Regions from separate parts of the Bradyrhizobium sp. USDA 3315 genome, predicted to be linked through region 3. Evidence: riboswitches for the same ligand, from Rfam matches in the RefSeq annotation. Region 3 holds a riboswitch; each other region holds the start of a gene.
What was found. A riboswitch is a leader RNA that binds a small molecule or an ion and turns the genes downstream of it on or off. The one in region 3 is predicted to bind cobalamin.

Region 1 (5,213 bases), 430 kb from region 3:
GCCGTCGATTGATCGGTTCAAGCAGCCTTCCAAAAATGCTACCGCGATATCGCATGCTCGGCCCTCTGTGTCTCGACAACCAGAAAAGACCGATTTGCCTCGGTCCTGCCGAGCATGCACCGCGACACAGTGAATCATTCCCCGGACACCCCTGCGCTTGCGGGGGAGGGTTGGGGTCGGGGTCGTGCCGCAATGAACGCTCTTTGAGTGGAGAGAGCCCCCACCCGCTGCGCTCTTCGAGCGCAGCGACCTCCCCCGCAAGCGGGAGAGGTGAACTGAGCTCGTGGAGACGCCGCATCCTCATCACACGTCCGCCCACGGCACGATGACGGCCTCGCGCTGAAATTCGGCGCGATAGGCGCTGACCCGGAACACGCTGGCGAGGACGCTCTCCGATAGTGCCTCGACAGGCGCGCCCTGCGCGGCCAGCCGCCCCTCCGCGAGCACCAGCACGTGATCGGCAAAGCGCGCGGCGAGTCCCAGGTCATGCGTCACCACGATGACCAGCACGCCGGTGTCGGCAACGTTGCGCAGCTTCTGCATCACGTCGATCTGGTGGCGCGGATCGAGCGAGGCCGTCGGCTCGTCGGCGAGGATCACGGGCGCCTCCACCGCGAGCACCCGGGCCAGTGCGACGCGGCTGCGCTCGCCGCCGGAGAGTTCGGTGACGCGGCGATCGCTGAACTCAGCGACGTCGACCGCCTGCATCGCGCGCAGCACCGCCTCCACATCCGTCTGCGACAGCCGCGCCGGATCGGTCGCACCGTGCGGATAGCGGCCGAGCGCGACGATATCGCGTGCCGGCAGCGGCCAGTGCACCATGTGGCCCTGCGGCAGATAGGCGAAACGTTTCGCGCGCTCGCGCAGCGGCAGCGACGCCAGCGCATCGCCGCCGATCCGGATCTCGCCGCCCGACGGGATCAGCCCGGCCAGCGCGCGCAGCAGCGTGGTCTTGCCGGCGCCGTTCGGCCCGACCAGCGCGACCAGATGGCCCGACGGCAGCGACAGGGAGACATCGTGCAGCACCTTGCGGCTGCCGAGCGAGGCATTGAGCGCGGCAGCCGAGAGCAGCGTCATGCCACGCCTCCGCCGAGCGCGCGGCGTTCGCGCATGATCAGACAGAGGAAGAACGGCACGCCGATGATCGAGGTCAGCACGCCGACCTTGATGTCTGAGGTCGAGGGAATGATGCGCACCGCGATGTCGGCGGCGAGCAGCAGCGCCGAGCCGGTGAGCGCGCTCGGCACCAAGAGCCGCGCCGGATCGTGACCGATCACGGGACGCATCAGATGCGGCGCGACGAGGCCGATGAAACCGATCGTGCCGGTGACTGCGACCGCGCCGCCGACGCCGAGCGCCACGCCCGTGATCACGAAGAGCCGCAACCGCCCGACGTCGACGCCGAGGCTCTGCGCCGCCTCCTCGCCAAGCGTCAGCGCGCGGAAGGCGCTCGCCTGGCTGAGCAGGATGGCGGCGCCTGCGATGATGAAGGGCAGCGCCAGCGCGACGTGCTGGAAGCTGCGGTCTTCCAGCGAGCCGAGCAGCCAGAACGCGATCTCCAGCACCACGAACGGATTGCTCGAGAGATTCATCACCAGCGCGGTCGCGGCTCCCGCAAAGCTCGAGATCGCGAGCCCGGCGAGGATCAGGATCAACAGCCCGGCATTGCGGCCGGCGATCGCAAGCAGCGCGAACACCGAGCCGAACGCGGCGATGATCGCCACCACCGGCAGCGCGTAGGAGCGCACATCGGCGAGGCCCAGCGCGATCACCAGCACCGCGCCGAAGGCGGCCGATTGCGGCGCGCCGAACAGCGACGGCGAGGCCAGCGGGTTGCGCAGCAACCCTTGCAGCGCCGCGCCTGACAGCCCAAGAATACCGCCGATCGCGAATGCCAGGATGGTGCGCGGCAGGCGGATCTCGCGCACGATCACCTGCGCCACATCGCTGCCGCCGCCGAACAGCGCCTCGATCACCGCGAGCGGCGACAGCCGCACCGGCCCGATGCCGAGCGAGATCACCAGCAGCAGCAGCACAAGCGCGAGCAGCGCCGCGGTGGCGCCCCACCGGCGCCGCGCCGCGACCTCGGCCGCCAAGGCAAAATCCTGCACGCTCATCGGATCCATGCTCTTACAACGATCGTCGTGGCAGACAAGCGACACTCGACAAAAACCGTGGCCGCACGGCCATTGCCCGACTTCCGCCGGATTGACTTTGCTACCCGGCCGAACCCTAGATGAACATGACGGTTCTTTCATGAGATGAAAAGGGAATGCGGTACGGGGAAACTTCCCCAACGCCGCGGCTGCCCCCGCAACTGTATGCGGTGAATCCTTCGTCACAGGCCACTGGGAATCTCGGTCCTGGGAAGGCGACGAAGGGTAACGACCCGCGAGCCAGGAGACCTGCCGTCAGCCGTGGTCACACGCGATGCTGCCGGTCGGGGAGTACAGGCATGAGCTTCACCTGATGCTGTGAGCACGATGGTGAGACTGGTTCGCGGTGACGTGCCACTGACGTTGCCGAGGCCTTGCTTATGTTCTCCTTCCCTTTCCATCGGCGGCGCCGCGCGCTTCTGCTCGCGTCGACGATGATCGCGCCGGCGACGATGCTCGCGCCGGCATTCCTTGTCTCCGCAGCGCGGGCGCAGCAGGCACCCGCTCCCGATCAGCTGCCGGCGATCGAAGTCACCAAGCCGGGCGACCAGAACGTCACGCGCGCCAGGCCGGCCGCTGACGAAGCGCCGGCGCCGCGACGCCCGGCGCCGGGCACCTCGCAAGGCAACAATACAGGCAGCGGAGCCGGATCGGGCACGACAGGGACCGGTGTGGCCACCGGAACGGGCGGCACCGGCGGCCGCCAGTTCGCCGGCATTGTCGGCACCTCCTCGGCCGTGATCACCGCCGACGACATCGCGCATTCGCCGGTGCAGTCGTTGCCCGAGATCCTCGCGCAGGTGCCGGGCGTGCAGCTGCAAACGCCCTATGGCGGACCGAACGGCGCCAAGACGTCGGTCGACCTGCGCGGCTTCGGCGCGTTCGCGACCGACAATACCCTCTTCCTGCTCAACGGCCGCCGCCTCAACGACGTCGACAAGGCCGGCTTCGACCTCACCACGATTCCGCTCGATTCGATCGAGCGCATCGAGATCACGCGCGGCAACAGCGGCGCGGTGCTCTACGGCGACAACGCGGTGGGCGGCGTCGTCAACATCATCACCAAGACCGGCGTCGGCGGCCCGCCGACGACGATGCGGGCCGAGGCCGGAGTTGGCTCGTTCAACACCCGCATGGCCGCGGTCTCCGCGGCACTCAATTCCGGCCCGTGGTCCACCTCGTTCTACGGCAACGGCATCAAGTCGGACGGCTACCGCGTCAACAATGCGCTCGACCAGCGCAACGCCGTCGGCAACATCAACTACACGACGCCGGATCTCACCGCCTTCCTGACCGTCACCGGCAGCGACCAGAAGCTCGGCCTACCCGGCGGACGGCTGGTCGATCCGTCGATCGGCGTGAACGAGCTGCTCACCGATCGCCGCGGCGCCGCGACGCCCTTCGACTATGCCAACCAGCAGACCGCCAGCGTCACCGCCGGCTTCACCAAGACGCTGATGAACGGCGTCGACCTCATCGTCGACGGCGGCTGGCGGCAGCGCGAGACGCAGAGCGGCTTCTTCGGCACGGTGCCGACCATCAGCTTCGCCTCGACCTACAATGACGCCGCGCTGCAGACCTGGTCGCTGACGCCGCGGCTCAGCGTCAAGAACGTGATGCTGGGCGTGCCGTCGACGATCCTGACCGGCATCGACTATTACGATTCGACCTTCCGCGAGGCGCGCGGCGCCTATCAGGGCGTCGACCCGTTCCACATCTACAATATCGAGCAGCAGAGCGTGGCCGGCTACTGGCAGCACACGATCGGCGTGCTGCCGACGACCGACTTCGCCTACGGCGCGCGCGTGCAGAACACCAGCATCTCGGCGCGCGATCGCTACGACCCGAATGCGCCATTCGCATTCGACACCCAGGCGGCACCGCTCGACAGCAACGAGACGCAATACGCGCTGCATGTCGGCATCGAGCATCGCCTGACCGACACTTTCTCGGTGTTCGGCCGCGCGGCACGCGCATTCCGCACGCCTGATGTCGACGAACGCGTCGCGTCGGGTCCGTCATTCGACCCACTGACCTTCGCCCCGATCCCGCAGAATTTCCAGCTCAAGACCCAGACCTCGCAGGATGTCGAGGGCGGCTTTCGCGTCAGGACCAACCGCTTCCAGGTCCAGTCCAGCGTCTATCTGATGGATCTCGAGAACGAGATCCATTTCAACCCGGTGCTGTTCTTCAACACCAACCTCGACCCCACCCGCCGCTACGGCTCGGAGACTAGCGCGGCGCTCAAGGTCAGCGACAGCGTCACCCTGCGCGGCGGCATGGCGATCACCCGCGCGGTGTTCCGCGAAGGCATCTGGGCCGGCAACGACGTGCCGCTGGTGTCGCGCTACACCGGCAATCTCGGCGTCACCTGGAATATCTGGCAGAACTATCTGGTGTTCGACGCCACGGTGCGGGCCTGGAGCTCGCGCATCATGGACAACGACCAGGCCAACACCCAGAGCCGGATTCCCGGCAACGCCACCGCCGATATCAAGCTGAGCGGGCAAGTTGACCGCTTCTTCTGGTCGCTGAGCGTGAACAACCTGTTCAACGCGCTCTATTACGACTACGCCATCGCGAGCACGTTCACCGAGGGCCGCTTCTCGGCCTACCCGCTGCCCGGCCGCACCTACATGGTAAAGGCCGGCGCGACGTTCTAGAGCATGATCCGGTGGGGCGGGTGTGCCCCGCCGCACCGTCTCCGAATATTACAAACGCACGGAAACTGGGGTAGAGTTCCGGCAGCTGATTTGACCCGCGCAGGGGAAACGCATGGCCAAGGCCGGGAAGCAGACCAAGGGCGGCACGAAGACCAAAGACAAGGCCGACGACAAGTCGAAGAAACCTCCGCCACCCGCAGCGCTACAGGACGACGAGTACTACGAGGACGGCGACATCGCCACGCCGAAGCTCGACCGCTACGGCAATGATGACGAGCCGTTGTGAGGCGCGGCGAAGATCGATCGACCGATCCCGCGCAGTCGCGCGCGGCGGCCTCGTAGGTTGCGAACTACCGAGCCCGGCTCATCCTCGCCAAGCAGACATTAGGTCGCA
Region 2 (5,213 bases), 5.3 Mb from region 3:
CGTGCGGGGAGAGGCATAGGCCGCCTTCGGCGGCCGTTCTCAAGAACGCCAAAGCAGAGCTTCGGCTATGCCGCATCGCCAGATGCGTTCCGGGTGAGGGGGAGTTTCCGCGAACGCAGCTATCACCGGATATGCGGAGACGGCCCCTCACCCCAACCCTCTCCCCGTGAAGAACGGGGAGAGGGGGTATAGCGCCGTCGCTGTTCGACCAGGAATCATCTCGCTTTAACGCGCCAGCGCGAGCAGGCCTTCGACATCGAGATGGGTCTCGATGTGCCCGGCGAGCGCGTCGAGCGCGCTCTCGACCCTGGCGCCGTAAGTCTGATCCGCCGCGGGGATGTCGAGCTGTGCAAGGAACGCCTTGCGAAATTCGTCCGAGGCGAACAGGCCGTGCAGATAGCTGCCGTGAACGCGCCCGTCTGCGGAGACCGCGCCCTCAGCCGTACCGTCGAGTGATGCAAAGGGCCGCGCGCGATCCGGCCCGTCGGTGCGCCCGATATGGATTTCATAGGCGCTGATCGGCTGGCTGGTCGCGGCATGCACCGCGCTGGAGCGCGTCAGCGTCTTCTGTTCGGTCATGGTGGTTGCGACATCGAGCAGCCCGAGCCCGCGCGTTTCGCCGGCAGGACCTTCGATCCCATCGGGGTCGGCGACGCTGTGTCCAAGCATCTGGTATCCGCCGCACAGGCCGAGGACATGGCCGCCGCGGCGATGATGCGCGAGGAGGTCGATGTCCCAGCCTTGCGCGCGCAGGAAGGCGAGATCGCCGCGGGTCGATTTCGAGCCGGGCAGGATGACGAGCTTCGCATCACCCGGGATGGCTTCGCCCGGACGTACCATCACGAGATCGACGCCGGGCTCGAGCTTCAGCGGATCGAGGTCGTCGAAATTGGCAATCCGCGACAGCGCAAGGAACGCGATCTTGCACTGGCCGGGCTTGCGCGCCTCGCCGAGCCCGAGCGCATCTTCGGCCGGAAGTTCGCCGGCGCGGACGAACCAGGGCAGCACGCCAAAGCCGCGCCACGCCGTGCGTTCTTCGATCAGGCGATAGCCGTCGTCGAACAATGTCGGATCGCCGCGGAATTTGTTGATGACAAAGCCCTGGATCATCGCGGCATCATCAGGGTCGATCACCGTCTTGATGCCGACGAGCTGCGCGATCACGCCGCCGCGGTCGATGTCGCCGACCAGCACCACGGGCACGTCTGCTTTGCGCGCAAATCCCATATTGGCGATATCGGCTTTGCGTAAGTTGACCTCGGCGGGACTGCCGGCGCCCTCGACCAGCACCAGATCGGCGCGCTGCTTCAGGCGCGCAAAACTCTCCAGCACCGCGCCCATCAGCGATGGTTTCATGCCGGCATATTCGCGCGCGCGTGCGGTGGCGATCCGTTTGCCGTGCACGATGACCTGGGCGCCGACATCGGTCTCGGGCTTCAGCAGCACCGGGTTCATGTCGGTGTGCGGCTCGACGCCGGCGGCGAGCGCCTGCAACGCCTGCGCGCGGCCGATCTCGCCGCCATCGACGGTCACGGCGGCGTTGTTCGACATGTTCTGCGGCTTGAACGGCAGCACGCGCAGGCCGCGCCGTCTGGCGGCGCGGGCGAGGCCGGCGACGATGAGCGATTTGCCCACGTCCGAGCCGGCTCCCTGGATCATCAATGCGCGCGCCATCGTGATGCCCGTCAGAACTCGACGCCCGGCTGGGCCTTGATGCCGGAGCGGAACGGATGCTTTACCAGCGTCATCTCGGTGACGAGATCGGCAATCTCGATCAGCTCCTCCTTGGCGTTGCGCCCGGTGAGCACGACATGGGTCATCGGCGGCTTCGACGTGGTCAGGAAGTCGACGACATCGGCGATCGCAAGGTAATCGTAGCGTAGCGCGATGTTGATCTCGTCGAGCACGACCATGCGCAGGCTCGGGTCCGCGATCAGCTGCCTGGCCTTTTCCCAGCCGGCTTGCGCCGCCGCGATGTCGCGGGCGCGATCCTGCGTCTCCCAGGTAAAGCCTTCGCCCATGGCGTGAAATTGACACAGATCGCCGAAATGCCCGGTGAGCAGGCGGCGCTCGCCGGTATCCCAGGCGCCCTTGATGAACTGCACCACGGCGCAGGGAAAGCCGTGCGCCACACAGCGCACGATCATGCCGAACGCGGAGGACGATTTTCCTTTGCCGGCGCCGGTATGAACGATGATCAGGCCCTTTTCACCGCTCTTGGTCGCCATGATGCGGTCGCGGGCGGCCTTCTTTTTCGCCATCTTGTCCGCGTGGCGCGCATCCGGCGAAAGATCGGTGCCGACGGCGCCGTCTTCAGCGTCCTTTCCATCAGAAGTCATCACATTCCTTCGGCTTGACAAGTGCGAGGCTTGGACGAATGGTGGTCCTGCGTTGGTTCCTGTCCTACGACAGGCGAAGAGGGAATGCGATAGGGCTCCGCTAAATCGGGCCCGAAGCGCAGCCGCCCCCGCGACCGTGACCGGAGAGATGCCCAAGCCACTGATTCCATACGGAGTCGGGAAGGTGGGCATCGAAGGGTAAAACCTGCTCCGCAAGCCGGGAGACCTGCCAACGCAGCATGTTGTGAAACCGGCGGACGGGGTGTTCCGCGACGGGGAACGAACCTGTCCAAAATCGGTTCGTGTGCCTCATCGCTTCCCGCTGTCAATCCAGGAAGGGCGATGAGCGTTACACTTCATGTCTGCATCACCTGCCGCGCCGGCCAGACGCCGGCGGAAGGTGAGCTCGCGCCCGGTGCACGCCTGCATGCCGCGCTTGTCGAGGCCGGCGTGCCTGATGACGTCAATCTGGTTCCCGTCGCATGCCTGTCGGCCTGCAGCCAAGGTTGCTCGGTCGCGCTCAGCGCGCCGGGGCGCTGGTCCTATGTCTACGGCCGACTGTCCGCTGATAATGCCGCGGATGTGATCGCCGGTGCCTCCGCCTATGCGGCGGCGCCCGACGGCATCGTGCCGTGGCGCAGCCGTCCGGAAATCTTCCGCAAGCAATCGCTCGGCCGCATTCCACCTCTTCCCGTCGTGCCGGAGGCCGCAGAATGACCACGCTCGCCAAAATTCCGGTCACCGTCGTGACCGGCTTTCTCGGCTCCGGCAAGACGACACTGATCCAGCATCTGATCCGCAATGCCAACGGCAAGAAGCTCGCGGTACTGGTCAACGAATTCGGCAGCGAAGGCGTCGACGGCGACATCCTGAAGTCGTGCGCCGACGCCAATTGTCCGGCCGAGAACATCGTCGAGCTCGCCAATGGCTGCATCTGCTGCACTGTCGCCGACGATTTCATCCCGGCGATGGAGCAGTTGCTAGCGCGGAACGTGAAGCCCGATCACATCGTGATCGAGACCTCGGGGCTCGCCCTGCCGAAGCCGCTGCTGAAAGCGTTCGACTGGCCGGAGATCCGTTCGCGGATCACGGTCGACGGCGTGATCGCGCTCGCCGACGCCGAGGCCGTCGCCGCCGGCCGTTTTGCGCCTGATCCGGCCGCGGTGGATGCGCAGCGTGCAGCGGACGACAATCTCGACCACGAGACGCCGCTGTCGGAAGTGTTCGAGGACCAGATCGCCTGTGCCGATATCGTGCTGCTGACCAAGGCGGATCTCGCCGGGGCGGAGGGGATCAAGGCAGCGAAAGCGGTGATCGCGGCCGAGATGCCGCGCGAGGTGCCGATGTTGCCCGTCGTCGACGGCACGATCGACGCGCGCGTGATCCTCGGGCTCGGGGCGGCGGCGGAAAGCGATCTCGCGGCGCGGCCGTCGCATCACGATGGCGAGGAGGAACACGAGCACGACGATTTCAATTCCGTCGTGATCGATCTTCCGGAAGTTTCGGATGTCGACGCGCTGGTCGCCTCGATCAAGGGGCTGGCGCGCGAGCAGAACGTGCTGCGCGCCAAGGGCTACATCGCGGTCGAAGGCAAGCCGATGCGGCTGTTGGTGCAATCGGTCGGCGAGCGGGTGCGGCATCAGTTCGACATGCCCTGGGGTGCCCGGGCGCGGCAGTCGAAGCTCGTCGTGATCGGCGAACATGCCGACATCGATGAAGCCGCGATCAGGGCACGGCTTGGTGTCTGATGCACGTCGTCTTCCGCGAGAGCCGCGGCCTTGAGGAGACCGCGACGCCAAGGGACCTCGGCCAGGATCCGGCCGATCTCGTGGTGTTGTCGTTTTCCGACAGCGATCTTGCTGCCTTCGCGGCCGGCTGGCGGCGCGGCCGTGCTGCGCTGCCGTCGCTGCGGCTCGCCAATCTCGCGGAGCTGCGCCATCCGCTGTCGGTCGATACCTATATCGAGCGGACGCTCTCGCACGCCCGCGGCATTCTGGTGCGGCTGATCGGCGGCGAGCCCTATTGGTCATACGGGCTGGCCGCGGTGCATCGGCTGGCGAAGGAGCGCGGCATTGCCCTGGTGGTGCTGCCGGCGGATGGCCGCGACGATCTGCGGCTCGATGAATTCTCGACCTTGCCGGTCTCGACGCTGCGCCGTCTGAAGGTGCTGTGCGACAAGGGCGGCCCGGTTGCCGCGCAGGCCGTGATCGCGCAACTGGCGCTGGCGTCCGGACTCTATGCCGGGCCGGTGGTCGGCGAGATCGATCTTCCCGAGATCGGCGTCTACGATTCCCGGCGCGGTGCCATCACGGCGTTGCCGGCACCGGACGGCCGGCCGCGCGTGCTGGTGACGTTTTATCGTTCCTACCTCGCGGCAGGCGATACGGCGCCGGTCGATGCATTGATCGATGCATTGCGTGAGAGGGGCTTTGATGCTCATGGCGTGTTCGTCACTTCATTGAAGGCGGCGGGCGTGGCCGATTGGCTGCGCGTTCAGTTCGCGCAATGCGCTCCAGCGGCGATCGTCAATGCGACCGCGTTTTCCGCGGCCGGTGACGACGGCACGGCGCCCTTCGACGCCGCATCATGCCCGGTGTTCCAGGTCGCGCTGTCGACCGCGCGGCGCGAGGATTGGGCCTTGTCGCTCCGCGGGCTCTCGCCCGGCGATCTCGCGATGCATGTGGTGCTGCCGGAGGTCGATGGCCGCCTGTTCACAGGCGTCGTGAGCTTCAAATCGCCTGGTGAGCGCGATCCCGAGCTGCAATTCGCGCATCTTGCGCATCGACCGGATGCCGAGCGCGTCGCTGCAATTGCCGCACGCGTGGCCGCCTGGCATCGGCTTGCCAGCAAGCCGGCACCGGAGAAGCGGTTTGC
Region 3 (5,213 bases):
CTCGGCGATGAATCGTCCGGCGGAGGGCGTGCGGCATCTCGTGGTCAGCGGCCAGCCGCTGATCAGCGATGGTGTCCTCGATGTCGCGGCGCGTCCCGGCCGGCCGGTGCGCCGGCCTATCACGGGGGGCTGAGGTGCCGGTCCCGATCCTGCTGGTCGCGGGCTTCCTCGGGGCGGGCAAGACCACGGTCGTCAACCATCTGCTGGCGCATGCGCAAGGACGGCGCATCGCCGCGGTGGTCAACGATTTCGGTGCGATCAATATCGACGCCGAGCTGATCGCCGGCGCCGGCGACGGCGTGGTCAGCCTGAGCAATGGCTGCATCTGCTGTACGCTGGAGGGCGACCTGCTGCGCACACTCGCCACGTTGCTGCGGCGTGATCCGCGTCCCGAATTCATCGTGATCGAGACCAGCGGAATCGCCGATCCCGCCGACATCGTGCGCAACCTGATGGATCCCGTGATCTGGAAGGAGGCGCCGCTGGAGACGGTGCTGTGCGTGGTCGACGCGACGCAACCTGCGGCGATGCTGAACGATGCGCTGCTGCGCTCGCAGCTCCGGGCGGCGGACGTGGTGGCGCTGAGCAAGGTCGATCTGGCCGACGCCGCCGCGTGCGCCGCGATCCGCGACGCCGTGCGTGCGGTGCGCCCGGCGGCGGTGGTGGTCGAGGTGCTGCATGGCGAGGTGCCGGCCGCGCTGGTGTTTCCGGCGGACCTCGATCATGTGCCGGCGCCGCGCGAGACCGCGCCGCGACGGCCGGCGTCCGATCGCTTCGAGACGCTGAGCTGGACCTCGGAGCGGCCCGTCGTGCTGCCGCGCCTGCAACAGGCGATCGGCAGATTGGCGCCGAAGCTGGCGCGGGCGAAGGGATTGTTCGAGACGGTGGAGCAGCCCGGGCGGCTGACCGTGTTTCAACTCGCCGGCGGCCGCGCGACCTTGGCTGCGGGCGGCGTGCCGTCGCCCGGCGTGCCGCGCACGCGCATCGTGTTCATCGCCGAGATGGGTGCGCTGTCGCGCGCGGAGATTGATGAGGTGATGCAGGGATGTGTCGACATTGAGTGATGTGAGCTTATGTTTCCGTCATCCTGAGGCGCGAGCAGAGCGAGCCTCGAAGGATGGACGGCCCGGCTGTGGCCGTGCATCCTTCGAGACGCCGCTTCGCGGCTCCTCAGGATGACGGGATTAGAGGGAGCTCCGCGGCACCCGCAGATGCCGCTGTGTCATCGCCGCAGCAGCATCTCGCAAAGCATGTGTGCGACAATCGCATCGAATTGACAGCCCTGCAGCCAGCACCTATCGTTTTTGCCGACGGTTCCCTTCGGGGATCAAAAGGGAATGCGGTGCGAGGGTAACCCCAATGCCGCAGCTGTCCCCGCAACTGTAAACGGCGAGCCTTTCGTCAAATTGCCACTGGGCCATCGGCCCGGGAAGGCGCCGACAGGCGATGACCCGTGAGCCAGGAGACCTGCCGTCAGTCGTGGTCACACGCGAGCACATCGGGCGGGGGCGTCCTGGTGGGATCGGAGCACTGCCTTTTGGGCAATGCGCCAGTCCGCGTTCGCGGTGACGTGCCACGTTACCGCGAGTCCTTTTCATGTCTCCGTCCTCTCCCGTTGCGCGCAAATGGCGCCTCGGTCTTCTCTGCTCCCTGTCATCGCTGCTGTTGCCGGCCGAAGGCTCGGCACAAACGCCTCCACCAACCACGCTCGATCCGATTGAGGTCGCGCCTTCCGCTGTGGCAAGGCCGAAGCCCGCGGCGCGAAGCCGTGCCGTGGCCGCCGCGGCGCGGCCGAGGCCCGCGACGATCGCAACAACCGGCAACACGCCGCGCGTCGCAGCGTCGGGCGTACGGGGATCGGCATCGCCGACGCTCAATGCCACCACGCAGGGCGGCACCGGCAGTCGTCTCAATCTGACGCCGCTGCAGACGCCGGCCAGCGTCGAGGTCATCACGGCGCAGACCATCGCTGAACGCGGCCAGCATAATGTGCTCGATGCCGTCACCCAGGACGCGGCTGGCTTCATCGCAACGCCGGCACCCGGCAATGGCGGCCTGTCGTTCAGCACCCGCGGCTTTGCCGGCAGCAACTCGGTGATGACGCTGTATGACGGCACGCGCTTCTATATCGGCTCCGGCACGCTGACGTTCCCCTACGACACCTGGTCGACGCAGCGCATCGAAGTGCTGCGCGGCCCGGCCTCGGTGCTGTACGGCGAAGGCGCGATCGGCGGCGTCATCAACGTGATCCCGAAGAAACCGCTCAGTACGCCCTACAACGAGGCCGAAGTTTCGCTCGACAGCAACATGACGCGGCGGCTCTCGGTGGACAGCACCGGGCCGATCAATCCCAATGTGTCGTACCGCGTCAACGCTACCGGCAACATGTCGGACGGCTGGGTCGATCGCGACAAGACCTCGAACGCGGTGGTCTCCGCTGCGGTGCGGGTGCAGGCGTCGGACAATCTCGCCTTCACGCTCTCGGAAGATTACGGCGATCGCAGCCCGTCGCGCTATTTCGGCACGCCGCTGATCAACGGCGCGATCCAGGACGCGCTGCGCTTCAAGAACTACAATGCGCTCGACAGCACCATTCGCTACCAGGACAGCTGGACCCAGTTCAAGACCGAGTGGGACGTCGCCGACGGCATCAAGGTCAACAACACGCTGTACTACCTGACCAGCGAGCGGCACTGGCGCGACATCGAAAACTACACCTGGAATCCGAAGAGCCGGCTGATCGATCGCTCCAGCTATATCGAGATCTTCCACGACCAGAAGCAGCTCGGCAACCGGATGGACGCGACCTTGAGCGGTCACGTGTTCGGACTTGCCAACCAGTTCGTTGCCGGGTTCGACGTCAACCGGATCGACTTCACCCACACCAACAACTCGCCCTATGGCGGCGCGTCGTCGGTCAATCCTTACGTGTTCGATCCGGGATCGTTCTTCGCCACGACGACGGCGACCACGCCGGGCTTCCACGCGATCGCCAATCAATACGCGCTGTTCGCCGAGGATCGTCTCTCGCTGACCGATCAGTTGTCGCTGGTGACCGGGGTCAGGTATGATCGTCCCGAGGTCGATCGCACCGACTACAAGACGCCGGCGAACAGTTTTGAGACGACGCTATCGGGCACCAGCTGGCGCGCTGGCCTCGTTTACGAGCCGATCAAGAACCTCGCGTTCTATGGTCAGTACGCGGTCGGCGTCGATCCGGTCAGCAATCTGATCTCACTGTCGACCACGCAGAAAACGTTCCAGCTTGCGACCGGCAAGCAGACCGAGATCGGGGTCAAGCAGTCGTTCTGGGGCGGCCGCGGCGAGTGGACGCTGGCTGCCTACGAGATCGTCAAGACCGGGCTCACGATTCCCGATCCCGGCAACCCCACCGGCGGCCTGGCATTGCAGATCGGCCAGCAATCATCCCGCGGGGTCGAAGGATCGATCGGGCTCGCGATGAGCGACGGCTGGCGCGTCGACGCCAATCTTGCGCTGTTGCGCGCCAGATACGACAACAACAGCCAGGTGGTCGGCGGCAAGATCGTCAGCTTCAACGGCAATGTCCCGGTCAACGTGCCGCAGCAGGTCTCGAACGTCTGGCTGACCTGGGACTTCGCGCCCAACTGGTCGGCCTATGGCGGCGTGCAGATCGTCGGTGCGATGTACTCCGATCTTGCCAACACCCAGCTGCGTCCGGGCTACAACGTGGTCAATGGCGGCGTCAGGTGGAAGCCGGACGACCGCACCACGGTCGCGTTCCGCCTCTACAATCTGTTCGACAAGGCTTACGCGGTGACCTCGAACGGCACCGGGCAGTGGCTGCTCGGCATGCCGCGCACCGCCGAATTGTCCGTCAACGTGAAGTTCTGACCATGCGCAACGCTCTGATCCGGCGCGGGCGGCGGTGGCTCTATATCGTCCACCGCTGGATCGGCATTGCGACGTGTCTCCTGTTCGCGATGTGGTTCATCTCCGGCCTTGTCATGATGTACGTGGCCTTTCCGCGCCTTACCGACAGCGAGCGCCTCGCCGCGCTTCCTGTCATTCCATGGAGCAAGGTGCGGGTCACGCCTGATCGCGCGATGGCGATCGCGGGTGTCGAGCGTTATCCGCGTGACCTGCGGCTTTCGATGATGGACGACACGCCCGTCTATCGGGTGACCGCCTGGAAGGCAGGGACGATCACCATTTCGGCGACCGACGGCAGCGTGATCGACCGGATCACGCCGGACCAGGCGCTGGCCATTGCCGCTCATCATCCGCATGCCGTGCAGCCTCGCTTGATCGAAACGATCACGCGCGACCAATGGTCGGTGACCGCGCGCTTCGATCCGTTGCGGCCGCTCTATCGGATCGGCCTCGGGGACGCCGATGGCACCGAACTCTACGTTTCCTCGCGCACCGGCGAGATCGCGCTCGACACCACACGTTGCGAGCGGATCTGGAATTGGCTCGGCTCGATCCCGCACTGGATCTATCCGACCGTGTTGCGCAAGGACGGCCCGCTGTGGCGGGATGTGGTGCTGTGGATCTCGGGTGTCTGTCTTGTCGTCGCGGTCACCGGCTTCTGGATCGGCGTCCTCCGCCTGCGGCTGATGCGCCGCTACGCTGATGGCGCCGTCTCGCCCTATCGCGGCTGGATGGCCTGGCATCACATCGCCGGCCTGATCGGCGGCATCTGCGTCTTGACCTGGATGTTTAGCGGCTGGCTGTCGCTCAATCCCGGCGGCGCGTTCTCCGGCCGCGGCGTCACCCGCGAGATCGCGATCGGCTATAGCGGCCATGACACGGCCGACATCGTCGCTGGCTTCCAGTCGTCGCCATCGATGCCTGCGGTGGAGGCCTGCTTCGTCTGGATCGGCGGACACCGGTTAATGTTGCTCGACGACGGCAACGGCGGCCGCAGCATCGCCGATCCTGTGACCGGTGCGCGGATGACCCTCTCGCGCGACGAGGTCATCGCTGCCGCCCGACACGCAATGCCCGGCGCTGCGATGACATCAGCGCGGCAGCTCGATGAACCCGACGCCTATTGGTACACGCTGCACCAGGCGCGCGAGCTTCCGGTATTGCGGATCGGGTTCGACGATCCCGCCCGCACCTGGCTGCACATCTCCCCCGTCACCGGCGAGATCCTCGAGCGCAGCGACGACAGCCGCCGGTCCTACCGCTGGCTGTTCAACGCGCTGCACAGCCTCGATGTCCCGCTG

Region 1: it holds a riboswitch for cobalamin, as region 3 does, so the genes downstream of both, ACVIYL_RS11475 (TonB-dependent receptor) here and ACVIYL_RS13485 (TonB-dependent receptor) in region 3, are expected to answer to the same signal.
Region 2: it holds a riboswitch for cobalamin, as region 3 does, so the genes downstream of both, ACVIYL_RS38660 (DUF1636 family protein) here and ACVIYL_RS13485 (TonB-dependent receptor) in region 3, are expected to answer to the same signal.

The regions. Positions count from the first base shown of each region.
Region 1 covers NZ_JBSRYP010000001.1:2,515,706-2,520,918, reverse strand. The annotation lists gene ACVIYL_RS11490 (IS4 family transposase) at 1-55, opposite strand, end outside; gene ACVIYL_RS11485 (ABC transporter ATP-binding protein) at 304-1,077, opposite strand; gene ACVIYL_RS11480 (FecCD family ABC transporter permease) at 1,074-2,117, opposite strand; cobalamin riboswitch at 2,230-2,427, shown strand; gene ACVIYL_RS11475 (TonB-dependent receptor) at 2,537-4,819, shown strand; gene ACVIYL_RS11470 (hypothetical protein) at 4,932-5,105, shown strand.
Region 2 covers NZ_JBSRYP010000001.1:8,225,976-8,231,188, reverse strand. The annotation lists gene ACVIYL_RS38670 (cobyric acid synthase) at 226-1,674, opposite strand; gene cobO (cob(I)yrinic acid a,c-diamide adenosyltransferase) at 1,686-2,339, opposite strand; cobalamin riboswitch at 2,376-2,587, shown strand; gene ACVIYL_RS38660 (DUF1636 family protein) at 2,682-3,056, shown strand; gene cobW (cobalamin biosynthesis protein CobW) at 3,053-4,087, shown strand; gene cobN (cobaltochelatase subunit CobN) at 4,087-5,213, shown strand, end outside.
Region 3 covers NZ_JBSRYP010000001.1:2,944,199-2,949,411, forward strand. The annotation lists gene ACVIYL_RS13475 (amidohydrolase family protein) at 1-133, shown strand, start outside; gene ACVIYL_RS13480 (CobW family GTP-binding protein) at 135-1,064, shown strand; cobalamin riboswitch at 1,295-1,489, shown strand; gene ACVIYL_RS13485 (TonB-dependent receptor) at 1,597-3,873, shown strand; gene ACVIYL_RS13490 (PepSY domain-containing protein) at 3,876-5,213, shown strand, end outside.